Regions from separate parts of the Mangrovibacillus sp. Mu-81 genome, predicted to be linked through region 2. Evidence: predicted binding sites of a transcription regulator. Region 2 holds the regulator's gene; each other region holds the start of a gene.
The links. Region 2 encodes Rex, which represses fermentation and respiration genes when NADH is low (regulators of the CRP and FNR family bind a similar motif). Its sites were predicted from a motif close to TTGTGAAATATTTCACAA; they were not measured.

Region 1 (10,023 bases), on a different contig from region 2:
AAGCTGATCGGCGGTGTGCGGGCTGTTTATGAATGAGGAGTAAAGAATAAAGCCCGTCTTTCAATGCTTGATGCATTGAAGGATGGGCTTATTGTTTGTGTACCTGGTACAAGAACGTTTTGATGTACCAGGTACATTATTAACTGATTGTACCAGGTACATTCTAACCTGCGTGTACCTGGTACAAAAACCCCTTCTTGTACCAGGTACAACTCCAGCTCGCGACACCATTTTTATTCCCTGCCAATCTCCCAAATCCGAACATTCCAATTTACCCACACGTTCTTATTTCGCGTTCTGCAGAATCGTGTTAGAATGAGATTGAATGAATCAAGATGGCGCAGCTTAGAATGGGCCGATGAATAAAAGGGGGATATGTATGAGTAAGATTGCCAAGCAAGATCCGGAAATTTATGCAGCAATTCAAGATGAATTAGAGCGTCAACGTACGAAAATCGAGTTAATTGCATCTGAGAATTTTGTCAGTGAAGCCGTTATGGAAGCACAAGGTTCGGTCCTCACGAACAAGTATGCAGAAGGGTACCCAGGTCGTCGCTATTATGGCGGATGTGAGCATGTCGATGTAGCAGAGAACTTAGCTCGCGACCGTGCGAAAGAGTTGTTCGGGGCAGAACATGTGAACGTACAGCCTCACTCTGGAGCGCAAGCCAATATGGCAGTCTACTTCACCATCCTTGAGCAGGGGGACACAGTTCTTGGAATGAACTTATCCCACGGCGGGCACTTGACGCACGGAAGCCCAGTCAACTTTAGCGGAATCCAGTACAACTTCGTCGAGTACGGAGTCGACAAGGACACCCACCTGATCAATTACGAAGATGTTCGTCAAAAGGCATTGGAAAACAAGCCGAAGCTGATCGTAGCAGGTGCGAGCGCGTATCCAAGAAAGATCGATTTCGCAAAATTCCGTGAAATCGCCGATGAAGTGGGAGCATACCTGATGGTCGATATGGCTCATATCGCAGGACTTGTAGCAGCCGGACTTCACCAGAATCCGGTTCCTTACGCAGACTTCGTGACGACAACGACTCATAAGACACTGCGCGGTCCCCGCGGCGGGATGATCCTTTGTAAGGAAGAGTTCGGCAAGAAGATAGACAAGTCCATTTTCCCTGGCCTTCAAGGCGGACCTTTGATGCACGTCATTTCCGCGAAAGCTGTTTCGTTCGGCGAAGCGCTTCAGGATTCTTTTAAAGACTACGCGCAGAACATCATCGACAACGCAGCGCGTCTTGGAGAAAGCTTAGGAAAAGAAGGCATCGACCTCGTATCAGGCGGTTCGGATAACCACCTATTATTGATCGACCTTCGTTCACTCGGATTGACGGGCAAAATTGCAGAAAAAGTACTGGACGAAATCGGCATCACAGTCAACAAAAACACAATCCCATTCGATCCGGAAAGCCCGTTCGTCACAAGCGGCGTCCGCATCGGAACAGCGGCAGTTACGTCCCGCGGTTTTGGAAAAGAAGACATGGACGAAATCGCGTCCATCATGGCCCTTACCCTCAAAAACCACGAAGACGAAACAAAGCTGGAAGAAGCGCGCAAACGCGTAACCGATCTCACAAGCAGATTTGCTTTATATCCAGAGAGATAAAAATAGACAGCAGAAACCTCCTCAGAAGAATGGATTCTTTTGGGGAGGTTTTTTTTGAGGAAATAGATTGATAGGAATAGCAGATGGTTGTAGTTGATAAGATAGGTTGAATAACTATTAAAATTAAACGGGTCGAGTTGTTTACAGATCTAAATAGAATTGAACACTATGATTGAGTTGGATCCAGCGTTGATTGGAGTGGAAGGCGAATACTCCTGCGGTAAAGTGACAAATGTGAGACCCCACAGGAGCGACGAGGAGGCTCACGTGTCACCCGCGGAAAGCGTCTTACACAGAAATCAAAAGCGGCATTCAGCATCCTGTCTATCTATATCCACGAAATCCATACAAAACTAACCATAAACATAACGATTTCATTACACCTCCCAACTTTTATTGCTCTCAAAACCTCTTTTATGTACAATAGCTAGAGATGTAAAACAGTATCTATCATTTTTTTACATAAACCGAATTCAAAAGGAGAGAATCGAATGGGCAAAGTATATGTATTTGATCATCCATTAATCCAGCACAAATTAACATTCATCCGTGATAAAAACACTGGAACGAAGGAATTCCGCGAGCTTGTCGATGAAGTGTCAACACTCATGGCATTTGAAATCACGCGTGAACTGCCGCTTGAAGACATCGAAGTCGACACACCGGTAAGCAAAGCGAATGCGAAAACACTTACAGGTAAAAAACTGGGGATCGTTCCAATCTTACGTGCAGGTCTCGGGATGGTCGACGGAATCCTTAAACTGATTCCGGCAGCAAAAGTCGGACACGTAGGGTTATACCGTGACCCGGAGACTCTTAAACCGATCGAATACTACGTAAAGCTTCCAAGTGATGTGGAAGAACGCGACTTCATTTTAGTCGACCCGATGCTTGCAACAGGAGGTTCCGCTGTCGAAGCGATCAACTCACTGAAAAAACGCGGTGCGAAAAACATCACGTTCATGTGTCTGGTGGCTTGCCCTGAAGGAGTGGAAGCGATTCAGGCAGAGCACCCTGATGTCGACATCTACATCGCAGCACTTGATGAGAAGTTAAATGAAAAAGGTTACATCGTTCCTGGTCTCGGTGACGCGGGCGACCGTTTGTTTGGTACAAAATAATCGAAAATAAGAACCAAGTCATTAAAAAATGGCTTGGTTCTTTTCTTAAATAAAAATAGACCCATTGGATATATTTACATAAAATTGAAGGGTTTCTAGTAAAAAGAAACTTCTTTATAATGAAAGAGTCTGAATAGGGTTAATGGAAGTATATCTTTCAAAGAACGAGTAAATGATCGATAAAAATACAACGGACTTCTTGGAAGTTCGGTCCAGATGAAGTAGCGTGCGCACTTCAGAAATATCCGGCAACAGTGCTTATGCTAACATCCTTATGACCAAGCCGCATCCGCTTTTCTAGATGTCCAGCTCCGGCGGCTAGAGGCACATGTCATAAGTCAAACCGTCCCAAAAGGCAAAAAACGCCTTTCAGGCCGGTTTGGCTTATGCCACCCGCCTCTGAACGAGCCGCCTCCGCATTTCATGTAAATATGTAAAAAGTGTGAACTTTCGACAAACACCTGGAGAGGTTGTGAACTTTTTAACTTGAACTCATTGACATAGATATTACCCTATTGTATGCTTACAAAGGATGTAAAATGATAAGGTTTTCACAATTGTAAAAAGCTTGTGAAATCGGTTGTCCACTCATTTTACACAGCTTGCCTCACGTTCAAATTTCGTTTGAATAGGAAGGGTTTAAATGGGTCAAAAAAACCAAAGCCCGTATAAAGCGATGGCGATTTATACAGCGATTCTGTCGCAACTTGTCGGTTCCATTCTTCTGGGGATTTTTCTGGGCAGGTGGATTGACCAGCAAGCAGACTCTGCACCACTCTTTTTAATCATCGGATTACTTCTTGGTTTAGCAGCCGGGATTTATGCGATGCTTCGTACTTTACGACATTTATCTTAGGAGAATAATAAGATATGCCGGAACTCCATCAAATGTTTAATAGACAGCGGAAATACATATTGTACCTGCTGGCTGTTTACGTCCTGGGTTGGGGATTTACCGACCACAAATCAGTATTCTTAGGGTTAGCATTAGGAACGGCTTTAAGCCTTTATATGCACTGGGGCATGACGAAGCGAGTCGACAAGTTCGGAGAGGCCGTTGTGGCAGGGAAGAAAGTGAGATCCCTCGGAACGACTTCGCGGATGGCTGCGGCAGCCTTGGGCGTTATCATTGTAACCCGCTTTCCCGAAACTTTTCATCTCCTAAGTCTTATTATTGGATTAATGACGACTTATATAGTCATTATGATAGATTATTTTTTCAGCACTATTAAAACTAATAAATAGCGGGGAAGAGAGGTGAAGTATTTTGAATCATGAAGCACCTTTAGCCGATTTTATGGGCCTGACTTTCAACCTGGCCAACGTGATGATGATCACGATTGCATCTGCCATTGTGTTTCTAATCGCGGTCTTGTCTACACGACGCTTAGCCCTTAATCCTACCGGAATGCAGAACTTTTTCGAGTGGGTCATGGACTTTGTCAAGGGCATCATCAAGAGTAACATGGATTGGAAAACGGGAGGACGTTTTCACATCCTGGGTCTCACCATCATTATGTATATCTTCGTATCGAACATGCTGGGTCTTCCGTTCTCAGTTGTGTATGATCACGAATTATGGTGGAAATCACCTACAGCCGATCCGGCGGTCACATTGACTCTGGCGGTAATGGTCGTGGCACTGTCCCATTATTATGGAATCAGATTAAAGGGGTTCGGTGCATACGGAAAGGACACCTTTTTATCACCTATGTGGTGGTTATTCCCGCTGAAAGTCATTGAGGAGTTTGCAAACACTCTTACATTGGGTCTTCGACTTTACGGGAACATTTATGCCGGGGAAATCCTGCTGGCGCTGATCGCGGGCATGGCCGTACACGGCGGTATCGGCGGCGTTCTTGGAGCCATCGCACCAATGCTTGCTTGGCAAGGGTTCTCGATCTTTATCGGGGCAATCCAGGCATTCATTTTCTGTATGTTAACAATGGTTTATATGGCTCACAAAGTAAGTCATGACCATTAATATATACCTGTTCATTACGGTGGACAAACATATATAGTAAAAAATATTTTTCTTATACATTAAAGGAGGAACTTTAGAATGAGTCTTATCGCAGCAGCAATCGCAGTTGGTTTAGCAGCACTTGGAGCAGGTATTGGTAACGGTCTGATCGTTGGCCGTACAGTAGAAGGAATTGCACGTCAACCGGAATTAAGAGGTACTCTTCAAACTACAATGTTCATCGGTATCGCACTAGTTGAGGCACTTCCAATCATCGGTGTAGTTATTGCCTTCATCGCTCTTGGAAGCTAATAGAACTGACACAATCAATTAATGGCGAAGTTCGTCTTGACGATTATCTTCGCCATTCCTGTGTACTGAAAGAATTCTTGCAAGTATAGATTGTTCAATTTATCAAAAATAAGATCCAATCGATTCTTGAAGGGAGTGAATCGAGTATGTTAACTAACGCATTCGTTTTAGGTGCAAGTGGCGGCGAATTCAATAGCGGGGATATCCTTTTCCAACTTGTTATGTTCCTTGTCCTTATGGCACTTCTTAAGAAATTTGCCTGGGGTCCATTAATGGGGATCATGCAGCAGCGTGAAGACCATATCGCCGGTGAGATATCTGCGGCTGAACAAAGCCGTGTGGAAGCAAACAAGGTTCTGGAAGAGCAGCGTCAGCTTCTTAAAGAAGCCCGAACAGAAGCTCAGGCTATGATCGAGAACTCTAAGAAACAAGGCGTGGAGCAGCGTGAAGAAATCATCACGGTTGCACGTCAGGAAGCAGAACGTCTGAAAGAATCTGCGAAACGCGAAATCGAAACGCAGAAGGAACAAGCGGTTGCAGCACTGCAGAAACAGGTTGCATCACTATCCGTACTTATTGCTTCTAAGGTTATCGAGAAAGAACTTTCTGCTGAAGATCAACAGAAGTTAATTAACGATTATATTCAAGAGGTAGGGGAAGAGCGATGAGCTACTCTACAGTTGCAAAACGCTATGCGTTAGCTCTTTTCGAAATTGCCAAAGAACATAATCAGCTTGAAGCAATCGAAGAGGAGCTGCGTACAGTAAGAGCGGTTTTCTTGGAGAACAGGGAATTAAGTGCTCTTTTTGAAAATCCGAAACTTACGCTGGCGAAAAAGAAGTCAATCATCCAGGAAGCATTTCAAACAGCTTCACCGTTTGTCCTTAACACGCTCATGATCATGACGGACCGTCACCGTACGTCCGAGATCACTGGACTGGTTGAGGGATACATCGAATTAACCAATGAAGCACGCGGAATTGCAGATGCGACTGTGTATTCTGTACGTCCGTTGACGGAAGATGAAAAGACAGCACTATCGTCTTCTTTTGCTAAAAAAGTCGGAAAACAATCTTTAAGAATTACCAATGTGACAGACGAACATTTACTCGGCGGCATCAAGGTCCAAATCGGAACCCGCATTTATGATGGCAGCCTTAAAGGTAAATTGACTCGTCTTGAGCGTGAACTAATTCGTTAACTTTCGTATAAATGAGGGGTGAAATTCATGAGCATCAAGGCGGAAGAAATCAGCGCGCTGATAAAAAAGCAAATTGAAAACTATCAGTCTGAGATGAAAGTAAGCGACGTAGGTACAGTTATCCAAATCGGTGACGGTATCGCTCGTGCTCATGGCCTCGACAATGTCATGGCTGGAGAGCTTGTTGAATTTTCTAACGGTGTCATGGGTATGGCACAGAACTTAGAAGAAAACAACGTTGGTATCATCATTCTCGGACCATTTACTGACATTCGTGAAGGCGATGAGGTTCGTCGTACTGGACGTATCATGGAAGTTCCAGTAGGAGAAGAACTGGTAGGTCGTGTAGTAAACTCACTTGGACAGCCTGTAGACGGCTTAGGCCCGATTGCTACAACTAAAACTCGTCCAATTGAAAGCGGAGCACCTGGTGTTATGGATCGTAAATCTGTACACGAGCCGCTTCAAACCGGTATCAAAGCGATCGATGCTTTAGTACCGATCGGCCGTGGTCAACGTGAATTGATCATCGGTGACCGTCAAACAGGTAAAACATCTGTTGCGATCGACTCGATCCTTAACCAAAAAGATCAAGACATGATCTGTATCTATGTTGCGATCGGTCAAAAAGAATCAACAGTACGTAACGCAGTGGAAACTCTGCGTAAGCACGGTGCACTTGATTACACAATCGTTGTAACGGCATCTGCTGCTTCACCGGCACCTATGTTATTCCTGGCACCTTATGCAGGTATCACGATGGGTGAAGAATTCATGCATAACGGCAAGCACGTTCTTGTTGTATATGATGACCTTTCCAAGCAGGCTTCTGCTTACCGTGAGCTTTCCCTATTATTACGCCGTCCTCCAGGTCGTGAAGCATTCCCTGGTGATGTATTCTACTTGCACTCCCGTTTATTGGAGCGTGCAGCGAAATTGAGTGATGCAAAAGGCGGCGGTTCGATCACTGCATTGCCATTCGTTGAAACACAGGCAGGAGATATCTCCGCTTATATCCCGACAAACGTTATCTCCATCACCGACGGACAGATCTTCTTACAATCTGACCTGTTCTTCTCCGGTGTACGTCCGGCGATCAACGCAGGTTTATCCGTATCCCGTGTTGGTGGATCCGCACAAATCAAAGCGATGAAGAAAGTATCCGGTACACTGCGTCTTGACTTGGCGGCATATCGTGAGCTGGAAGCATTTGCTCAGTTCGGATCAGATCTTGATGCAGCGACACAAGCGAAACTGAATCGCGGTGCGCGTACAGTAGAAGTACTGAAGCAGGATCTTAACAAACCGCTTAAAGTTGAAAAACAAGTCATGATCCTTTATTCATTGACTAAAGGACATTTAGATGATATTCCAGTAACAGACATTCGTCGTTTCGAAGGTGAATTCCTAAGCTGGCTAGATCACAACCATACAGAACTGTTAGACCAGATCCGTACGACAAAAGGTCTTCCTGAAGACGATGCAATGGTTGCAGCGATCAACGAATTCAAGAAGACATTCATCAAGTCCGAATAAGGATACTGAGCCGATCTTTCGGCAAAATCATAGGAACAGCGCGGTTATTGCCGGGCTCCCTATGTCTAACAATATGTAAAGGGTGGTGAGAACCAGTGGCATCGTTACGCGATATACAAACTCGTATTACTTCTACCAAAAAGACAAGTCAAATCACAAAAGCAATGGAAATGGTATCTGCTTCCAAATTAAACCGTGCTGAGACGAATGCGAAATCATTCGTCCCTTACATGAACAAGATTCAGGAAGTGGTGACATCTGTTGCTGCAGGTAGTCAGGGTGTAACGAATCCGATGCTAGTCTCCCGCCCCGTTAAAAAAACCGGGTATCTCTTGATTACTTCAGATCGCGGTTTGGCGGGGGCATATAACAGTAACGTAATACGTGCTGTCAGCAATCGTATTAAAGAGCGTCACAGCTCTAATGATGAATTTGCCATTATCGCTCTGGGTCGTGTTGGAGCTGACTTTTTCCGAAAAAAAGGCTTTAACGTAATCGAAACGGTCGTCGGTCTTCCGGATCAGCCTAGTTTCGCTGACGTTAAAGACATCGCTAACAAGGCGGTTGGTATGTTCTCGGCTGAGGCATACGATGAACTATTCTTGTTCTACAACCACTATGTAAGTGCCATCCAGCAGGATGTTACCGAGAAAAAGGTTCTTCCATTAACAGACCTGAATACTTCCGGCAAACTGGTTTCGTATGAATTCGAGCCGTCTGCGGAAGAAATTCTTGAAGTATTGCTTCCTCAATACGCTGAAAGCTTGATTTACGGTGCACTTCTTGACGGTAAAGCAAGTGAGCATGCCGCTCGTATGACAGCGATGAGAAATGCAACAGATAATGCGAAGGAAATCATCAATAACCTTACACTTAAATACAACCGTGCCCGTCAGGCTGCGATCACTCAGGAAATCACTGAGATCGTCGGCGGAGCTGCGGCACTCGAATAGAAATAAACCGGTCACTGATGACCGTCAATTTTTCATAAAGCTTTTGTCAAAAGCTAGTTAGGAGGGAAAGAGATGAACAAAGGACACGTTCTTCAAGTAATGGGTCCAGTTGTTGATGTCAAGTTCGCCAGCGGCCAACTTCCAGATATCTACAACTCTTTAAAGGTCCAAATTGCAGATAGAGCTGAACTTACATTAGAGGTTGCCCTTCACCTAGGTGATGATTCTGTACGTACGATTGCGATGGCTTCTACGGACGGTTTACAACGTGGAGCTGACGTACTTGATACAGGAGCACCAATCTCTGTACCAGTTGGGGATGTAACTTTAGGTCGTGTATTCAACGTTCTTGGTGAATCAATCGATTTAGACGAGCCGCTTACAGAAGGCTTCCGTCGCGATCCGATTCACAGACAGGCACCTACATTCGATCAACTTTCCACTGAAGTGGAGATTCTTGAAACGGGTATCAAAGTAGTAGACTTACTTGCTCCTTACATCAAGGGTGGTAAGATCGGTCTATTCGGTGGTGCCGGTGTAGGTAAAACCGTATTAATCCAGGAGCTTATCAACAACATCGCTCAAGAACACGGCGGTATCTCAGTATTCGCAGGTGTCGGTGAGCGTACGCGTGAAGGAAATGATCTTTACCACGAGATGAGCGACTCTGGCGTTATCAAGAAAACAGCGATGGTATTCGGACAAATGAACGAACCGCCTGGTGCGCGTATGCGTGTTGCCTTGACGGGTCTTACAATGGCTGAATACTTCCGTGATGAGCAAGGACAGGACGTACTTCTGTTCATCGATAACATCTTCCGTTTCACGCAAGCAGGTTCTGAGGTTTCTGCCCTTCTTGGCCGTATGCCTTCTGCCGTTGGTTACCAGCCGACACTTGCGACTGAAATGGGTCAACTGCAAGAGCGTATCACGTCTACAAACGTTGGTTCCGTTACATCGATCCAAGCGATCTATGTACCTGCCGATGACTACACGGATCCGGCTCCTGCAACAACATTCGCTCACTTGGATGCAACAACGAACCTTGAGCGTAAGCTTTCCGAGATGGGTATCTACCCTGCGGTGGATCCACTCGCATCGACTTCACGTGCTCTATCTCCGGAAATCGTTGGAGAAGAACACTACTCAATCGCTCGTAACGTTCAGCAGACATTGCAGCGTTACAGAGAACTTCAAGATATCATCGCGATCCTTGGGATGGATGAGCTTTCAGATGATGATAAGCTGACCGTTGCACGTGCTCGCCGCGTACAATTCTTCTTATCTCAGAACTTCCACGTTGCTGAACAGTTCAC
Region 2 (10,023 bases):
CATCCCTCTCATTTGCCAAAGCAATATGCCTTGCTGGAATTAGCACCTTTTTAACACAGTTGTTAAATGGTTGCCGGGCTTCATAGGGCCAGTCCCTCCGCCTCTCTTCATAAGAGTATTAAAATTTTTAATGTTTTGAATTTAAATGCAATGGTAGCATTTTGTACAGGGGTTGTCAAAGATTATTAATGCAGTACAAAGTTCCATAACCAAATATTCACTTGGATGACACGCTGCCGATAAAGTAGTATTTTTTGAAAATAGTTATTTTAGAGGAGCTTAAAGATGTTTACGAATAAAAAGTCCTCTAAATAAAGTAAAAACCTCCCAGAAGCTCAGAGAACTTTTGGGAGGTAAATAACATATATAGGGGTTTGTTTCTTCAAATGACAAGCAGTATGTCATTTTTAACAAAGCCTCGAACCTTTTCACAGTAAGGTTTTGGGCGTTATTACATCATGCCGCCCATTCCACCCATACCGCCCATGTCAGGCATGCCGCCGCCAGCGTTTTCTTCAGGAATGTCTGCAACTACTGCTTCAGTAGTTAAGAACATTGCTGCAACGGATGCTGCGTTTTGAAGTGCGGAACGAGTTACTTTAGTTGGGTCAACGATACCTTTTTCAATCATGTTAACCCACTCGCCAGTTGCTGCGTTGAATCCTACACCCACTTGTTCTTTCTTCAGGCGCTCTACGATGATAGAACCTTCTAGTCCAGCGTTGTGAGCGATTTGACGGATTGGCTCTTCAAGTGCGCGAAGCACGATGTTGATACCAGTTGCTACGTCTGCGTCTGCTTCGATTGAAGCGACTTTGTTGTATACGTTCACAAGGGCAGTACCACCACCGGAAACGATCCCTTCTTCCACCGCTGCGCGAGTAGAGTTCAAGGCGTCTTCGATGCGAAGTTTACGCTCTTTAAGCTCAGTTTCAGTTGCAGCACCGACTTTCACGACTGCTACACCGCCTGCAAGCTTGGCAAGGCGCTCTTGTAATTTTTCTTTATCGAATTCAGAAGTAGACTCTTCGTGTTGAACACGGATTTGATTCACGCGTCCTGCAATCTTTTGTGGATCTCCAGAGCCTTCTACTACTGTTGTGTTTTCTTTTGTTACGACAACTTTCGCTGCACGGCCCAGTTGAGTGACGTTTGCAGATTTAAGGTCTAAACCTAAATCTTCCGTGATCACTTCACCGCCAGTTAGGATGGCAAGGTCTTCAAGCATTGCTTTACGGCGGTCACCGAATCCAGGAGCTTTGACAGCCACTGCATTGAATGTGCCGCGAAGTTTGTTCACTACTAATGTAGCAAGTGCTTCACCTTCAACATCTTCAGCAACGATCAATAACGGCTTGCCTTGTTGTACCACTTGCTCAAGAACAGGAAGTACTTCCTGGATGTTGCCGATTTTTTTGTCCGTGATCAAGATGTATGGATTCTCAAGAACCGCTTCCATCTTGTCAGAGTCAGTTACCATGTATGGAGAAGCATATCCACGGTCGAATTGCATACCTTCCACTACGTCAAGCTCAGTCGTGAATCCTTTGGACTCTTCGATTGTGATGACGCCGTCGTTTCCAACGCGCTCCATTGCTTCTGCGATCAATTGACCGACTTCTTCGTCAGCAGCTGAAATTGCAGCAACCTGCGCGATTGAATCTTTGCCTTCGATCGGCTTGGAGATAGCTTTTAATTCTTCCACTGCAGTTTGAACCGCTTTTTCGATTCCTTTACGTACGCCTACAGGATTAGCCCCGGCTGTTACGTTTTTAAGACCTTCACGGATCATCGCCTGTGCAAGGACCGTTGCAGTTGTTGTACCGTCACCGGCAATTTCGTTTGTTTTGCTTGCTACTTCAGCTACAAGCTTTGCACCCATGTTTTCGAATGCATCTTCAAGTTCGATTTCTTTAGCAATCGTCACACCATCATTTGTGATAAGTGGTGAACCGTATTTCTTCTCGAGTACCACGTTACGTCCTTTTGGTCCAAGAGTTACTTTAACTGCGTTTGCTAATTGATCTACCCCACGAAGCATGGAACGGCGTGCTTCTTCGCTAAATTTAATATCCTTAGCCATATTCAAAGTCCTCCTCTTATTGTTTAAAGTAATGTTTTATATTTGATTGGTTGATTATTCGCCTACAACAGCCAGAATGTCGCTGTCACGAAGGATCAGATATTCTGTGCCTTGGTATTTCACTTCTGTACCTGCATATTTAGAGAAGATGATTCGATCGCCGACAGACACTTCAAGAGCTACGCGCTCACCGCTGTCAAGAACGCGACCTGTACCTACAGCAACAATCTTACCTTCCTGCGGCTTTTCCTTTGCGGAATCCGGCAGCACAATACCGCTTGCTGTTTTTTCTTCTGACTCAACTAGCTCGATAACGACGCGATCACCTAGTGGTTTTAACAAGTGAAACAACCTCCTTGAAAATATGTAAGTATTTTTTATTAGCACTCGTTTGTCGTGAGTGCTAACACAATTATTATATTAATTAATTCGTTTTCATTTTGCAAGTGTCCTGCTTAAAATTTTTTCGTCATTTTCCCCCTTTTTTCACACCTCTCTATCCTATGTCCGGTTTTGTCTTTGTATTCCGGATTTCTACCCTTCCCGCACCAAAGGCTACTATTTGAAGAGTTGAGCGATTATTAGTAGAATTGAACAAGATGACGATTAAAGGAGACGAAACGTTGAAAAAACATTTTGGATATATATTGATTGCATATATTGTCATGCAGCTTTCAAGTATTGTCGGGGTCCCGCTTCTTTATAAAATCGGGACGGATGTGATGGGTCAGCCTGCAGAACAGGTCAAGCAGCTTGTTCCCGGTTATTGGCTGATTATCAGCTTTTCCCTGGCACTGATTGTTGTATGGGCCATCCTTCGAAAAAGTGAAACAAGTACGCGGCTTGAGCGCAGTGCCCCTCTCAATTCAGGAAGTTCGATCGGTTGGGCCGTTGCAGGGATTTTCATCGCCTTCTTCGCTCAGTCCATTGCCATCCAAATTGAATATGCCATCGGGATTGAAATGGGATCCGAGAATACCCAGATGATCATCGGGATCATCGAAAAGGTGCCAGTGACAATGCTTGTGGCAGCCGTGATCGGTCCGATTTTAGAAGAGATCGTGTTCCGTAAGATCATCTTCGGCGTCCTTTATGAGAAGATGAATTTCTTCTTTGCGGCGCTGGTAAGTTCCATTATATTCGCGCTTGCCCACTTTGAGCCGGAGCATGTCATTCTGTATTCTGCGATGGGCTTTACCTTCGCTTTCTTATATGTAAGAACGAAGAGAATACTCGTGCCAATTTTTGCTCATGTTGCGATGAATACATCTGTCGTTCTAATCCAATCTATCTATAAGGACGATATTCAAAAGATCATGAATGAAGCTGAAAAAATTCAAGGATTTATTGGAGGATTATTTTTATGAGAAGATCACCGTTATTCTCGGGTGTGATCTATCTCCTGCTGGGAATACTTTTCACATACTTTGCAATTCAGAATGTAAGAGATGATGGTTGGGGATTTTTCACCTATATACTTGTCTTTCTGGCCACCCTTGACTTCGGTTCGGGGCTCAGAATGGTCATGATTCACTTCAAAATCAGAAAACAGCTCAAGAACAAAAAATAAGGATTGGTCCCATTGGGATCAATCCTTATTTTTATCTTCTTCGTATTGTTCCATCTCAAGCTTCTGTTCCGCTTCAAGTACCTTTTTATATCCAATCTTTGAAATCCAGATACTGATTTCATACAGGATGAATAGAGGCACTGTCACCATCAAATGGGATATGATATCCGGAGGAGTGATGAAAGCGGCAATGATGAAGAGGACAAAGTAAGAGACTTTCCTTGCTTGTGCCATCACCATTGGTGTGACGATCCCCAGACGCGTCAGGAACAGCATCGCCACGGGAAGCTGGAATAAAAAACCGAACGGGATCGTTATTTGAAATAAGAAATGGAAGTACTCATTGATACCGATGACCTGCTGGATTTCAAGATTCTCCGACAGTCCCATCATGAACTTCACTACATATGGAAACAGAATGAAGTATGAGAAGGACAAGCCTCCAAGAAATAGAAGAACGGACACAGGTATGTAACTGAGTGTAACCTTCCTCTCTCTTTCATAAAGACCAGGTGATACAAACGACCATACCTGATAGAGGATGACCGGCGAAGTAATGATTACAGCGACGAAGATAATCATCTCCATGTAAATCTTCAGGGGGTCTGTCACCCTGAAGGCATTCATGGTCATGTTCTTCGCCTCATCGGCATGCTGTAAATACGTGATCAGCGGACCGGCGAGAAAAAAACCCGCTATGACCGCCAACAAGAAGAAAACGACTGCAATCATGAGTCGTTTTTGTAATTCTCCTATATGCTCATACAATGTCATGTCTTTCTGACTTTGACTCATGGCGTTCATCCTACTCTATTACTTGGCATCTTTTGATTTATCGTCATCATCTGCTAAGCCTTTTGTTGCATTTTTAAATTCACGTAAAGTATTTCCGAATGCTTTCCCTAATTCCGGTAATTTCTTAGGACCAAAAATCAGTAAAGCAACAATAGCGATTAATACGAGGCTACCTGGACCTGGCATAATGAGACACCTCCTCTTTTTACATCTCTATCATATCGCAATTCATGTAAAATGGCTATTCCGATATGATTCCATCTTGTGACATTTCCGTGTCTTCCTCAGAATAATGCTTCAAGAAGTAAACCAACGATTGCAGCTCTACAGCCAGATCAATATGATGGACCCGGATATGATCCGGTACCGTCAGCCTTGCAGGCGTAAAGTTAAGGATACCCTTGATTTTTGAAGAGACCAGTCTGTCTGTGATATTCTGAGCAGAAGATGCCGGCACAGTCAGGATTGCCACTTCAATATTCTGATTCTCCAATTTTTCTTCCAGATCATCCAAATGAAATACCGGTACTTCTCCCACCTGGGTTCCCACTTTTGACTCATCGACCTCAAAGGCCATTTCTATCTTAGTATTATTATTTTTAATAAAATTATAATTAAGAAAAGCCGTACCCAGGTTCCCGACTCCGATCAGTACAACCTTAGTCAGTGCATCCTGATCGAGCGTCTTTCTGAAAAAAGAGAGTAGATAGTTAACATTATATCCATACCCTTTTTTACCTAACGCACCAAAATAGGAAAAGTCCCGGCGGATGGTGGCAGAATCCACCTTCACCGCTTCACTTAGTTCCTTGGATGAAACCCTCTGTTTGCCGGATGAGTATAAATTCTTGATAAAACGGTAATAAAGCGGCAGCCGCTTAGCCGTTGCCTGTGGAATTTTCGTTGTATCCTGGTTCATATTGCATTCCCCCACATCTATTCAAAGCCTGTTACTTTGGACCGTCTGACAACGCTTCCAAAATGAACAGAAAAACATTTTTTCAGGCTCTCCTACCCATCATACACTATATTCTATCCTATATGTATGAAGATTAACAGTCATTCATCGATATGTATGATTGCCGTTTTCCTCTCAAATACGGTACACTAGCACTATGAAATAGAGGTGAAACGCATGATTCTACTACAAGTGAATCAACTGATCAAAAACTTTGGTGCAGAAACCATCCTTTCGAATATCAAACTTGAAATACAGACGAGAGATCGGGTAGCGCTCGTTGGCCGAAACGGCGCAGGAAAATCGACTCTGTTAAAAATAATTGCCGGCCACTTATCTTATGATGCCGGCGAAATCACGAAACCAAAAGGAGTCACGATCGGGTACCTTGCCCAAAACACGGGACTCGAATCCGGCCTTTCCATATGGGCAGAAATGCTGACCGTTTTCGAAGACCTGATAGCTCAGGAAAAGCAGCTGCGTGCATTGGAAAAACAGATGGCCGATCCCTCTGTCTACGAAAATGAAGAACTTTACCAGCGCGTGTTAAAGGAATACGATGAGCTTCAGGTTTCTTTCAAAGAGTCTGGCGGTTATCAGTACGAAGCGGATATCCGCTCTGTCCTGCACGGACTGAACTTCGCGGATTTCGACTACGAAACGAAAATTTCCACGTTGAGCGGAGGACAGAAGACCCGTCTTGCACTCGGTAAACTGTTATTGACAAATCCTGATATTCTCATTCTTGATGAACCTACCAACCATCTGGACATCGCCACCTTATCCTGGCTCGAAACGTATTTACAAAGCTATGAAGGAGCCGTCCTGATCGTTTCCCATGACCGTTACTTCCTGGATAATGTCGTCAACCAGGTATATGAAATCTCCCGAAAACGAAGCAAAAAGTTCCTCGGCAACTACAGCAAATACTTGCAGCAAAAAGCTGAAGATTATGAAAAGGATCTGAAGCTGTTTGAACGCCAGCAGCAGGAAGTGGCCAAGCTTGAAGATTTCATCCAACGGAACATCGCCCGTGCATCTACAACGAAGATGGCCCAGAGCAGGCGCAAAAAGCTCGAACGCATGGATCTGATGGACAGGCCGTCAGGTGATGAGAAATCAGCCACCTTCTCTTTCCAGATCGACCGTCAAAGCGGAAATGATGTCCTGAAAGTAAATGATCTTTCGATTGGGTACGATAATGTTGAAGAAATCTCCCGACACATTGATTTCTCCGTAAAAAAAGGCGACAGCATTGCTCTGGTAGGTCCAAATGGAATCGGAAAGTCGACTCTGCTTAAGACACTGGTGAATAAGCTTGCTCCTCTCTCAGGAGATTATAAATTCGGATCGAATGTCTCGATCAGCTACTACGACCAGGAACAGGCTGAGCTTTCCTCAAACAAAGCCGTGCTCAATGAACTATGGGACGAATATCCGCTGAGAAACGAGAAAGATATCAGAACCGTTCTCGGGAACTTCCTGTTTTCCGGGGAAGATGTCTTAAAGCCCGTTTCTACACTGAGCGGAGGAGAAAAAGCGCGTCTTGCCCTTTCAAAAATGATGATGGAAAAAGGGAATGTCCTCATACTCGATGAGCCGACGAACCACTTGGATCTCGACAGTAAGGAAGTGCTGGAAAATGCACTCATCGATTATCCAGGCACCATTCTGTTTGTGTCTCACGATCGTTATTTCATTAACAGAATTGCGACCAAGGTGCTTGAACTCTCTAAAAACGGTTCGACCGAATACCTCGGCGATTATAATTATTATATGGAGAAGCTGCAAGAACAGGAAGAACTGGCTGCACTTGAGCTTACCGAAAAGGGGCAGCCTGCTGCCGCCTCGTCCACTCAGCAGAAACAAAGTCACAAAATCGATAAAGAAGCGAAAAAGCTTGAACGGCAGCGAAAAAGAAGAGTGGAAGATATTGAAGCTCAAATGGAGATACTCGAAGCGGTCATCGAAGAACAGGAAGAACTGCTTTGTGACCCCAATATCTTTCAGGATCACGAAAAAGTCCAAGATATCAATAACAAACTGAATGCTTCCAAAGAAGAACTTGATGAATTGTTAGAAGAATGGACAGAATTAGAAGAGATTCTCCAAGAAGAACAGTAATCCACAGGTTTGAGTAACACCGTGTTACTCAAACCTTTTTTTGTTCCACATCATTATCCACAGGGCGGATGTTGAATATCCGTTATCCATAGAAGTTTTCCACATTATCCACAAGATGAGTGGGAGTTATGCACATCCACCCGCTTATTTACCCATATCTTTTTCACAGGGTGTTCACATTTATCCTTAAGTTATTAACAACTTATCCACAGTCTGTTGATAAAAACATATGTTCTACTAATAAAAAAGCTTCGAAAAGGTTCAAAATTACCCTCCTCGAAGCTTTTTATAATCAAAAATTCTCTATATCCAATCCGGGATTGGCGTTCATTGTCATGTTCCCTCTTTTACCTTGTTCGAAAAGAATTGTCCCTGCTGCTGCGATCATCGCCGCATTGTCGGTGCATAAGGATAATGGAGGGATAATAAGTTCTGTGTCCAGTTCTGTAAACGCCTCTTCTAATGCAGCACGCAGTCCTTTATTGGCAGCTACTCCTCCAGCCAATAACAATTGTTCTACATTATACTCCTTTACCGCTTTCACTGTTTTGGTTACCAGTACATCAATCACACTCGCCTGGAAGCTTGCGGCAAGGTCTTGTGGATAAATGGTCTTGCCTTTCTGCTTGGCGTTGTGCAGCGTGTTGATAACTGCTGATTTCAAACCGCTGAAACTGAAATCATATGAGCCTTCTTCCAGCCAAGCCCTTGGGAGATCCAGATTCGTTTCCCCTTCCTGCGCCAGCCGATCGATATGAGGGCCGCCCGGGTAAGGAAGATTCAGCGTTCTGGCTACCTTGTCATACGCTTCACCCGCGGCATCATCTCTCGTTTCACCGATTACTTCAAATGAGCCATGCCCTTTCATAAGCACAATCTCCGTGTGCCCCCCCGAAACGACCAGGGAGAGCAGAGGAAATTTCATTTCTTTCACTAACCGGTTTGCATAGATATGTCCAGCTATATGATGGACACCTACCAACGGCTTGTTATGAGCAAACGCCAGAGCTTTGGCAGCATTGACACCAATCAGCAGTGCTCCGACCAAACCAGGCCCTTCTGTAACGGCAATGCAATCGATCTCTTCCATTGTCATGTCTGCCTGCTTCAGTGCCTCTTCTAAAACGAATGTCACTTGCTCGACGTGGTGACGGGAAGCAATTTCCGGAACCACCCCGCCAAAACGTTTATGGCTTTCGATTTGGGAAGAAACGATATTTGTCACGATTTCCGTCCCATTTTTTATAATGGCGACAGCTGTTTCATCACAGCTTGTCTCTATTCCTAACACATACGTATCTTTTGTCATAAATTCACCCACATTACTAAAGCATCTTCTTGATTATCGGAATAATACCGCTTCCGGATTCCGCCGTCCTGAAAACCCATCTTTCTATATAACCCTTTTGCAGCTTCATTGCTCACTCTGACTTCAAGCGTCATCAAACGTGCACCGACTTCTTTCGAAATGTCCATGATTCTTTGCATGAGGGCTTCACCAAGACCCTGCCCCCTATAATCAGGGAGCACTGCAACGTTGGTGATATGCGCTTCGTCCACAACGAGCCAGACACCGCAATATCCGGCTATATGTTCCCCGTCTTCCACAACAAGATACGTGGACAAATGATTCTGTTCAATCTCGTTATAAAAAGCCTCTCGACTCCATGGGATACTGAACGAACTATGCTCAATCTCCATCACAGCATCTAAATCATCAACCGTCATAAACCGAATATCCATTTTTCTTAACGATCCTTTTTCTCAATTAAGAGTTTTTTTGAGACTCCAGCCACTTCACTTCAGCCTCCGCCATCCGAATATAATTAGGAACGACTTCGTGAGCCGTCTTTTCTTCTAATTGAGAGCCTATAAAAGCAAGCTCGGATGGCCTCGGATTATGGCTCACATAAGGAGCAATCTTCGCCTGAGCTCCCAGCACTTCTTTTATCACTGCCTCATGAATGCTTACATCGTTACCGACAAATAAAATCTCCCTGTCATACTCTTTCAGCTTTTCCGCCCAGTCTGCCAGTAAGAGGTTCCGGTCTTCTTCAATCTGATTGATCACATCTCCATCCCACTTATATAAGCCTGTATAAACCTGCCCTCTTCTCGCATCAAAGATAGGTGAAATATATCCGTTGAAATAACGTCCGGAAGAAGCGAGTACCGCCAAACTGGAAACAGGGATCAACGGAATATTGAGCGACCAGGCAAGCGTCTTTGCCATAGTCACCCCAATACGGACACCTGTATATGAACCAGGGCCATTTGCCACCACGATCTTCATAAGCTCTTTCGGCTCCGTCTCACAATCTTTCAAAAGCTGCTCAACAGCCGGCATCGCTCTTACAGAATGATTCTTCTTGAAATTAGTGATATACTCACCAATCACTTTCCCCTCTTCAATCAACGCAATTCCGAGCGGATAATTGGAGGTATCAATAGACAATATCTTCATGAAATAATCTCCTTACATAACTCATTATA
Region 3 (10,023 bases), on a different contig from region 2:
ACCTTCAAGCCGTTCGCATCGATAAATTGTTCCATCTAATTCACCCCACTCTTATCTAATCACAAATAAAAAGCATTGGTCCACCGATAAATTCGGAACCAACACTTTTATTTTCAGCGGGGAGATTGATCGTCCAGGATTCCCATGCTTTCAATATGCTTTTTAGCATCCTCATCCCCGAGTTCATGGATCATGGCATACACCTGGTGAAGATTTTCATCGTACGCATCATTCTCGCGATCAAAGTGATACTGAACATATGGAACATGTGAACGGTAGAAGTTTTGCCAATCGATCGAATGGCTGGAATCAAAGATCTCCCTCAACTTTGTGATTTCTTCGTCCGTAGCCGAAACCTTAAAATTCCATGGTGAATCCGTCGAACTTCTTGAAATCTCACCTTGAGCTATTTCAATATAATAATCATGACGTTCGTCCAAGCTTTCCACCCCTTTGTTTTACTTATCCTTCTTTTTCCTCAATTCAACGAATTCTATTCATGTTGAAATTGTCTCCTTTCAACACATTCCTACATATTGGTTGCAGCCGGGGGTGGTCAATTATTGAAGGACCTCACGGTGTAAGGAAAGCGAGTATGTGGAGGCAAATCTCCAATCCTTTTTAACAAAGCGAAAATAATTGGCACTCTCACGCATAAAGTCTCTATTCTTTAGTATAGTATCAATAAGAAAGACAATTGATTTTATAAGCAAAAATGCTTATGATGATAAATTTCGGGTATATACAAAATAAATTGTAGAGTAATTCGATCCTAATTCTGTTAAAATTGATAAAAGGGAGGTGAAGTGCATGAAGTTGATTGAAGAAATTTATGAAATGTACCGAGGCAGGATCAAAGGTACAGATGAAGACTTAGACCTCATTGCCCTTACGATTTTAGAAGATACTTCCAGGAATGAAATCATTGAATTGATTCAAGAAATGGAAACAGAAGAACTGGAATATTTCCTTCGACTATACATATTTGAGACGTTAAAAGAAAAATGGTCCAATAGTGAAGAACGGGTGCGATTGGAACGTAAAAGTCTTCACTGATTTTTCGAAAATCCATAGAATAAATGAAGCCTTAAACAGAAGTCTGTTTAAGGCTGTTTTCTTACCCTTTCACGTCAACATTGAGTCCCTTGCTTGGATGCGGTGCAGCATTTGCGGAATGCATATCTTGAAGCATGACTGTCACATGAGCAGCCTGGGTGGACATATGACTCTTCAATAGATTCATACTGAGCGTCCGCTGAAGCTCAGCTACCTGTTTCCCCATAATGGAGGATACGTTCATTGAAATTCCTCCCCCTCTCCCTGTTTCTTTCATCATACCAAAATCATCCAAGGTTGAGACTTACAATTTCCTAAATAAGAGGAGGTCTTTTCTCCTATATAGTGCATTCAACAAATTGTGCGATTTTTGAACTGACAATTCTTTTTTCTGTGATAGAATAGGAAGAAAAAAGGAGGTTGAACTGTGTCATTAACTCTTGTAATGATCATCGCTGTCGCGATATGCATTCTCGTGATATTTGTTAGTGCCTTGACAACATCCAAAGCATATACGACAGTTAAACACACTGTCGATCCGCTCGAAAATAATCCGCATCTACAGAATATGGGAGAAAACAAGCATAATTCTGATGAGGAAACAAAGCAATAGGAATCATAAATTGAAAACCGGGTGGAAATGAACCCGGTTTTTTGTTCATTATCCGGGCTCATAGAAAATCCACCGGCTCACTTAAGTGACCGGTGGATTTATATAAATATTAAGCAAATACCTGCTTTAAGTCTTCTTTACTCTGGCTCAGCCAGTACTTCATTAATTTCTTTGCACCTTCTAAATCATGAAGTTTTGCCTGGCCGCACTGTTTCTCGTTGGCTGCCGGGATTTCTTCAATTTCGACTGCTTCTTTCATCGTCGCTTCGAGCAGGTCGATAATTTCCTCCACTGCAGGTTCACCGCTGACGACCAGATAATAGCCGGTCTGGCATCCCATCGGAGAAATATCAATGATATCAAAGTGTTCATAAGGCTCTGCATATTTACGGATTGTAAACGCAAGTAAATGTTCAAGCGTGTGAATCGAGTCAGGCTTCATTGCCTGCTTGTTTGGCTGACTGAAACGGATATCGAATTTATTGACAAGGCCGTCACTTCCTACCTTATGCACTCCACAATGTCTTACATACGGCGCTTTTACCGCATTATGATCTAATTCAAAGCTTTCTACTGATGGCATTCATAATCACTCCCATTAGTTTCTGATACTAGTATAACGTAAATTCATAGTAATTTCATCAACTTAATCTGCTTTAAGTGAAATTTATAATTTCCCTTTTCCTCAACCTTCGCCATAGAGGCAGACGAACCCTCTTTACAATTTCATTTCATTTCCAGATCCGTCTCCTTTCATGGAAAGTACGATTTTGATATAGTAAGAAGAAAAGACTCTAGGAGATCATTGAATGAAACGCGCATTACTTTTACTGTTTCGATTTTATCAAATCGTGATTTCGCCGATAAAACCTCCGACATGTCGATTCTACCCCACCTGTTCACATTACGGCATGCAGGCAGTCGGCAGATTCGGCGCACTGCGCGGAGGATTCCTGACGATTAAGCGAATTCTCAAATGTCACCCATTCCACCCCGGCGGGATCGATCATGTACCGGAAGAGTGGCCGTCTAAGAAGAGGGAAAACATAGACTAATTCTCATTTTACGGGAGTTGGTCTTTTTATTGTGTACGCGTCTTAAACTTTTGTCTTGCTTATTGCGCTCCAGGATAGTAAAATAACCATTGTGCTAAATCGTAATCATTACAATTTGTTATTTTCACAACAATTAAAGGAGGATTCCTCTTGAACTATATTCGGAAAAGCTGGTTTTTATTAATCGTTCTATTCCTGTCGGCTTGCGGGGCCGCTTCCGATGAGAAGAGAGAAAAGGACGGTAAACTCGATGTGTATACAACTGTATATCCAATCGAGGATTTCACAAAGAAAATCGGCGGGGAGCATGTCGACGTTCACAGCATTTACCCGCCGGGTGCCGATGAGCATACCTTTGAGCCATCACAAAAAGATATGATCAAGATGGCGGATGGAGATGCGTTCTTTTATGTCGGGATGGGTCTTGAAGGGTTTGTCGAGAAGTCCAAATCCATTCTGAAAAATGAGGATGTTAAAGTGGTGCCAGTAAGCGAAGGCATTGAAGTTGAACATGAGGAAGATGGTCATGATGATGAGGAGGAGCATGCAGAAGACGGGCACGGACATCAACATGAGACCGATCCGCATATTTGGCTGAATCCCGAATACTCCAAACATATGGCAGAAGTAATCGCGGAAACCTTATCGGAAGAAATGCCGGAACATAAAGAAGAATTCCAATCGAATCTGAAAGATTTAACCGGTGAACTCGATGCACTGGATGCTGAATTCAAGCAAATGGCAGAATCCGCACCGCATAAAACCTTCTATGTTTCACACGCTGCATACAGCTATTGGGAAGAGCGATACGGCTTACATCAGGAAGCCATCGCAGGATTGAACACATCGGATGAACCATCACAGCAGGAATTGAAAAAAATCATCGATCAAGCGAAAAAGGACGATGTTCAATACATTCTGTTTGAGCAAAATGTCTCCTCCCGTCTGACGGAAGTCGTCCAAAAGGAACTGGGGGCTGAATCCCTCAATCTTCATAATTTATCTGTTCTGACTGAAAAAGACCGGGATGAAAATGAAGATTATTTCTCATTGATGAGGCAGAATATCGTCACATTGGAAAAGGCGCTGCAATAGCAGCGGTGAGCATCACTCTTTTTATGTAGTGGTGCTTTTTTGTGTTTTTGTGTGGCTGTGTGATGTGAATTGATGTACCAGGTACAATTTTCGTTTATTGTACCTGGTACATTTCAAACTCTATGTACCTGGTACAATCACTTTGATTTGTTCCTGGCACATTCACACCTTTTGTTCCTGGCAAAAAGAAACAAACTACCAGTATCCTCTAAGCCATAACATCAAGTCCCCCTCCATTCCCATGCATATTATTTTCCATTAAGTGGACAATAAGGAAAGCGAATGATATGTAAGGGAGAATTTGAAATGGATGAATTGGTACTTGCTAGATCTTTATTTGGGACGACGATGGCTTTTCATATTATTTTTGCGACGCTTGGAGTCGGGATTCCATTGATGATCCTTGTGGCGGAAATCATGTATCAGCGTACGAATGACCTTGATTATTCAGTGATGGCCAAGCGGTGGACGAAGGCGTTCGCCGTGCTTCTGGGTGTCGGGATTCCGACCGGGACGATTGCCGGTGTGCAATTATCCCTGCTTTGGCCTGGTTTCATGGAAGTCATCGGACGGGTGATGGCCCTGCCATTTCAGATTGAAATCTATGCTTTCTTCATCGAGGCTCTTTTTATGTCCATTTATGTGTATGCAGCCAATCGGATCGCTCCCTGGATGCGGATCGTGAGCTTGATCCTTGTAGCCGTGGGAGGACTTGCCTCGGCAGTTCTGATTACGAATGTCCACGCCTTTGAAGGAACACCGGCGGGATTCAATATTGTCGATGGAGAAATCACGGACGTGGATCCGTGGAAGGCATTTTTCAATCCAAGCTTCTTTGTAACTGCCGGGCATGTCGCTCTTTCAGCTTACGTCGTCGGTTCATTCACGATAGCTTCTGTGGCTGCATTCAAAATGCTCCGTACACCTTTTGGATCGAGAGTTTATAAGTTTCACGGCAAAGCATTGATGATCTGTCTTGCCGTCGGGGGTGTCTTCTCATTCCTGACTGCGATCAACGGACATGAATCGGCACAAATGCTCCACGAGTATCAGCCTGAGAAACTGGCCGCTGCGGAAGGTCTGTTCGAAACGCAGACACATGCGCCGCTCGCAATCGGAGGATTCACAGACAGTGAAGAACAGGAAGTCAAATGGGGAATCGAAATCCCCTGGGCACTGAGCTTCCTTGCAGGGAACAGTTTTGACACAGAAGTCATCGGGTTGAATGATTTTCCTGAAGAATACTGGCCGCCGCTCTTCGTACATACCTTGTTCAACGGGATGGTCGCCATCGGTTCATTACTGATCTTACTTGCACTGACTGCGTTTGTGTGGAAGAAGATATTGAAAAAGGACCGATATCCGAAATGGTTGATGTGGCTGTTTACAGCAGGGGGGCCCCTTTCCATCCTTGCAATCGAATTTGGGTGGATTTTTGCCTGCACGGGCCGTCAGCCCTGGACCATTTACCGGATCTTAAGTACAGAGGATTCGGTTACCTCGACCGGGAATATTGCCATTCTCTTCATTCTGTTTGTCTCTGTTTATGCCATATTAGCGGTAGCGGTCGTACTGGTTCTTCTGTATTACTTCAGACGAAACCCGCCGCAAAAAGATATTGATAAAGCAGAAGGCAAGGAAATTCCACTGTCTACTTAACTGATTAGGAGGAATGATCATGACTCAGATGTTGATAGCGATTACGATCCTTTGGGGCTTTGTATTCATTTATGCCGTGATGGCGACGATGGATTTCGGGGCAGGTTTCTGGTCGATGCTTTACATCAATCATGACAAGACGAAAGCAACCAATATCGCGAACCGATATCTGTCCCCGACGTGGGAAGTGACGAATACATTCATTGTGGCACTGGTCGTGGCGGTTTACAGCCTGTTTCCCGGAGCTGCCTATTCTCTCGGCACCGTCCTATTGGTACCGGGAAGTTTAATCCTCCTCCTGCTTGCGATTCGAAGTGCATTTCTCGTCTTTTCTCATGTGGCCGACGATTACCGGAAACCGCTGACTTACATCACAGGCATTACAGGTCTCTTGATACCAGGACTATTGATCAGCGTGCTGCCGATTTCGCATGGTCCTTATATTGACTTTGAAGACGGTCAGACGCTGCTATTGGGAAAACTTTTTACAAGCCCTCATGAATATGCATTCTTTGGGTTTGCCGTGGCAAGTACATTATTTCTTTCTTCGCTCCTATTAGCTGATTACTCAAAGGCGTCCCGTGAATTTGAGGCGTATAAAATGTACAGGCGTGATGCGATGATCATTGGACCGATTTCTGTCGTGATGGCTTTCCTTATCATGATGACGATGAATAATGAAGCAAACTGGATTTATGAACGAATGATGGAGGATTTTAACATCCTTCTTATTTCCCTGCTCGGTTTTCTTGTTGCAGGGGGGGCACTGTTCCTTCCCACCAATAAGGAAGGCATGAAAGGCATGCCTCGATTGGCAGTGGTGGCTGTTACATTTCAATACGTACTGGCAAGCTATGTCTACGGAAAGGCACATCTACCGTATATCATTTATCCTGAGGTGACGATTCAATCGGGATTTACAGACCCGAATTCGTTCAAGGCCGTCTTCATTACGTATATAGTCGGGTTTATCATCCTCTTCCCCGGCTTTGTGTACTTCTGGAGTTTATTCATGAACGACAAACGGTATTTAAGGCAAAAAAGTTAGGGTCTTTCCTATTGAATGCCGCAGCGAATTTCCATGCACCAACTGGTCATACTCAATTCTTATTTTAAATTTTTTCATAGAACCACAAAAAAGGACATGAACCTCTCTCTGGGAATTCATGTCCTTTCCTTTTTACAACAAATACTCTTCCGTGTTTTCACACACTTCCTTAAGGCGCTTTTGATTCAGATCAACTCCGATGCCAGACTTGTCAAACCTCTTTACATACCCGCTGGAGGCTATGATCGGAGTGTCTATGATGTCTTCATCCCAATACTTCAATGATGAAGAGATGTCTCCGGGTATCGAAAATCCTTCAAGGGTGGCAAGGCTGATGTTATGCGCCCTGGATACCCCGAATTCTATCATCCCCCCGCACCACAATCTAATCCCGTTCTCCTGACAAAGACGATAGATATCCAGTGCAGCATTGTACCCGCCTACTCTGCCCAGCTTTATGTTGACGACGCCGCAGCTGCCCAGATGGATGGCACTCTTCATATCATGAGGCGTCACGATGCTTTCATCCAGGCAAATCGGGGTTTGCAGCTCTTTTTGCAAAATGGCGTGTTCCACCAGGTCGTCCACTCCCAGGGGCTGTTCGATCATTTCCAGGCGGAATTCATCAAGATTTCTGAGATGTTCCGTATCCTTCAATGTATAGGCTGAATTCGCATCTGCCAAAAGCTGGAGATGAGGAAATTCATTTCTTAATGCACGGATCACTTCAATATCCGAGCCCTTGGAAATTTTAATCTTTATTCGTTCGTATCCCTCATCGACAAGTTCTTGGGTATGAGCAATCATTCCTTCCACCGTGGCATTCCCGACGACCGCGCCTGCGAGCACTTTCTCCCGGGTTCCTCCAATCACGCTCCAAAGTGGTTTTTCTTTCTGCCTCGCGTACAGATCCCAGACCGCCATTTCCATCGAAGCCTTTGCCATTGCATTTCCTCTGACGGTATCGAATACTTTTTGCAGTTCCTCAGGATGTGAAACAGGACGGCGGCGCAATAATGGAATCAGTACATCTTTCAGCATATGAAAGCAGGTTCTCACCGTTTCTTCCGTATACCATGGCGTAGAGAACGCGACAACCTCACCTAAGCCGATAATCCCTTCCCGGTCCTCGACTTCGATGATCATCCCTTCCCTGTTTTCTACCTTTTGCAGATGAGTGACAAATGGTTTCTTCAACGGCATCGAAATTGTGTGAATCCTGATTTTTTTAATGTTCATCGCGATCCATCCCCTGCTCCCATTGTTCTCGAAGTACTCTTCTCAATATCTTGTTGGATGCATTCCTTGGGATTTCATCTACAAATATTACTTTTTTCGGCTGCTTATAGGGTGCCAGTTTATTTTTACAGAATGAGATGACATCTTCTTCTCCAATGAGACTTCCGCTTCTCTTTACGATAAAAGCACATGGGACCTGTCCCCACTCATCATGTGGGATTCCAGCGGTGCCGACGTCTTCGATTTCTTTATGGGAAGTGAGCACACTTTCGATTTCAGCGGGATACACATTTTCACCGCCTGAAATAATCAAATCGGAACGCCTGTCCAATACGAATAAAAAGCCATCTTCATCCAAGTATCCGATATCCCCGGTCGCCAGCCAGCCATTGTCAAAGCTTTTGCTGTTCGATTCTTCCCGGTTGTAATAACCGATCGTCACATTGGGACCTTTCACCACTATTTCTCCTTCTTCATTTGATGAAGCGGTGACTCCCTCCTTCGTCTTTATCTTCAATTCGGAAGGAAACAGAGGTTTCCCTGCAGAACCCAGCTTAGACAAGCTGTATTCAGGAGAAAGCGTCACAATCTGAGAAGAGGTTTCCGTCATGCCATACGTTTGAAAAACAGGGATTTTCTTATCTCTGCAGATTTCAAGCAACGGCAGCGGGGCGGGACCTCCGCCGAGCAGCATGCAGCGGAAATTCTCATGATAAGATCCACCGCCAAGCTCTCCAATCATCCGCTGCAGCATATTGCTGACTGCCGACATGATCGTGATCGAACCGTTTTTGAGCTCTCCGGTGATCCTTTCAGCATCAAACTGTTCAAACAGGCGTACGCCCATACCGTAAATGACGCTCCTCATCAAAATCGAGTAACCGCTGATATGAAAAAGCGGAACGGAGCAGAGCCAGGTATCATTTTCACTTATACCGAGATTCAGAGACGAACCAATAGCACTCCACCAGTGATTTCCGTATGTCTGAAGGACGCCTTTGGGTGCTCCCGTCGTCCCCGAGGTGTACATCACGGAACAGACTTGGTCTAACTGAAAATGATCCTTCATTTCAAAGCCAGAAGGAGTTGTTTTCTGCAGTTCTGAGAGTTTCACCTTATGAATAGTACGGCTTTGCAGTTTTTCATTAAATTGATCATCCAAAAGAACGGCAGAAAGATTCATATCCTCGATTTGAAAGGCTAATTCAGCAGGACTTAATCGATGATTCAGAAGTACGGCTGTTAATCCGAGCTGCTGCACGGCATGAATGACGATGACCGATTCAATCGAATTTTTGATCATTAATCCAATGAATTCAGCTTGAGAATCATGGACATGACGGTGTATCTTCCCAGCCGTGTCAATCGTCAATTCCCACAGTTCTTTAAACGTATACTGGCAATCATCACTTTTCAAAGCAATGCGGTCGGGAGTCAAATAGGTTCTCTGCTTTAGCCAATTCGGCAGCTGTTGGGTTGTCATAGCTTTTCTACTCCAATTCTTAAAGGTTTATACTCAATATAAAAAGCCTGATGAATCTGTCGAGATCCATCAGGCTGCCCTCTATTAAGGGAAACGAGGGAATTGTCCGAAGTCAGGTTTGCGTTTTTCTTTGAACGCATCTCGACCCTCTTTTGCTTCTTCGGTTGTGTAGTAAAGTAGGGTAGCATCTCCTGCAAGCTGCTGAAGTCCTGCTAAACCGTCTGTGTCTGCATTGAACGCAGCTTTCAGGAAGCGCAGGGCAGTCGGGCTCTTCTCAAGCATTTCAGAAGCCCATTGTACGGTTTCCTCTTCAAGCTTTTCATAAGGTACAACCGTGTTTACAAGTCCCATATCAAGTGCTTCCTCGGCATTGTATTGACGGCACAGGTACCAGATTTCTTTCGCTTTCTTATGTCCGATGATGCGTGCTAAATAGCCTGCACCGTAACCGGCGTCAAAGCTTCCCACTTTAGGGCCAGTTTGGCCGAATACCGCGTTATCTGCTGCGATTGTGATATCACATACGACATGAAGCACGTGACCTCCGCCGACTGCGTATCCTGCCACCATCGCGATGACCGGTTTAGGGATGACGCGGATCAGTCGCTGTAAGTCCAATACGTTCAGACGGGGAATTTCATCCTCTCCTACGTAACCGCCGTGGCCGCGTACACTTTGGTCCCCGCCGGAACAGAATGCCTTTTCACCTGCACCTGTCAGGACGATTATGCCTACACTGGAATCGTCGCGTGCATAGGCAAACGCATCGATCAGT

Region 1: a site for Rex is predicted at 3,213-3,230, ahead of V6B33_RS06540 (AtpZ/AtpI family protein). Genes of this name have one in related genera too.
Region 3: a site for Rex is predicted at 3,882-3,899, ahead of V6B33_RS19675 (cytochrome ubiquinol oxidase subunit I). Genes of this name have one in related genera too.

The regions. Positions count from the first base shown of each region.
Region 1 is NZ_JBAJHU010000002.1:596,383-606,405, reverse strand. It holds gene V6B33_RS06555 (TIGR01440 family protein) at 1-36, shown strand, start outside; gene glyA (serine hydroxymethyltransferase) at 380-1,621, shown strand; gene upp (uracil phosphoribosyltransferase) at 2,113-2,742, shown strand; gene V6B33_RS06540 (AtpZ/AtpI family protein) at 3,386-3,598, shown strand; gene V6B33_RS06535 (ATP synthase subunit I) at 3,613-3,987, shown strand; gene atpB (F0F1 ATP synthase subunit A) at 4,010-4,726, shown strand; gene atpE (F0F1 ATP synthase subunit C) at 4,805-5,017, shown strand; gene V6B33_RS06520 (F0F1 ATP synthase subunit B) at 5,164-5,685, shown strand; gene V6B33_RS06515 (F0F1 ATP synthase subunit delta) at 5,682-6,218, shown strand; gene atpA (F0F1 ATP synthase subunit alpha) at 6,246-7,754, shown strand; gene V6B33_RS06505 (F0F1 ATP synthase subunit gamma) at 7,850-8,707, shown strand; gene atpD (F0F1 ATP synthase subunit beta) at 8,780-10,023, shown strand, end outside.
Region 2 is NZ_JBAJHU010000019.1:36,807-46,829, forward strand. It holds SAM riboswitch class I at 6-116, opposite strand; gene groL (chaperonin GroEL) at 452-2,083, opposite strand; gene groES (co-chaperone GroES) at 2,138-2,425, opposite strand; gene V6B33_RS21300 (CPBP family intramembrane glutamic endopeptidase) at 2,707-3,450, shown strand; gene V6B33_RS21305 (YdiK family protein) at 3,447-3,653, shown strand; gene tatC (twin-arginine translocase subunit TatC) at 3,672-4,448, opposite strand; gene V6B33_RS21315 (twin-arginine translocase TatA/TatE family subunit) at 4,467-4,634, opposite strand; gene V6B33_RS21320 (redox-sensing transcriptional repressor Rex) at 4,690-5,367, opposite strand; gene V6B33_RS21325 (ABC-F family ATP-binding cassette domain-containing protein) at 5,584-7,530, shown strand; gene tsaD (tRNA (adenosine(37)-N6)-threonylcarbamoyltransferase complex transferase subunit TsaD) at 7,823-8,839, opposite strand; gene rimI (ribosomal protein S18-alanine N-acetyltransferase) at 8,836-9,273, opposite strand; gene tsaB (tRNA (adenosine(37)-N6)-threonylcarbamoyltransferase complex dimerization subunit type 1 TsaB) at 9,299-9,994, opposite strand; gene tsaE (tRNA (adenosine(37)-N6)-threonylcarbamoyltransferase complex ATPase subunit type 1 TsaE) at 9,991-10,023, opposite strand, start outside.
Region 3 is NZ_JBAJHU010000014.1:46,396-56,418, forward strand. It holds gene ytkD (RNA deprotection pyrophosphohydrolase) at 1-35, opposite strand, end outside; gene V6B33_RS19640 (hydrolase) at 114-440, opposite strand; gene V6B33_RS19645 (DUF6154 family protein) at 811-1,056, shown strand; gene V6B33_RS19650 (polyribonucleotide nucleotidyltransferase) at 1,118-1,336, opposite strand; gene ytzI (YtzI protein) at 1,484-1,669, shown strand; gene V6B33_RS19660 (S-ribosylhomocysteine lyase) at 1,779-2,252, opposite strand; gene yidD (membrane protein insertion efficiency factor YidD) at 2,479-2,724, shown strand; gene V6B33_RS19670 (metal ABC transporter solute-binding protein, Zn/Mn family) at 2,875-3,819, shown strand; gene V6B33_RS19675 (cytochrome ubiquinol oxidase subunit I) at 4,126-5,478, shown strand; gene V6B33_RS19680 (cytochrome d ubiquinol oxidase subunit II) at 5,498-6,526, shown strand; gene menC (o-succinylbenzoate synthase) at 6,659-7,765, opposite strand; gene V6B33_RS19690 (o-succinylbenzoate--CoA ligase) at 7,755-9,248, opposite strand; gene menB (1,4-dihydroxy-2-naphthoyl-CoA synthase) at 9,333-10,023, opposite strand, start outside.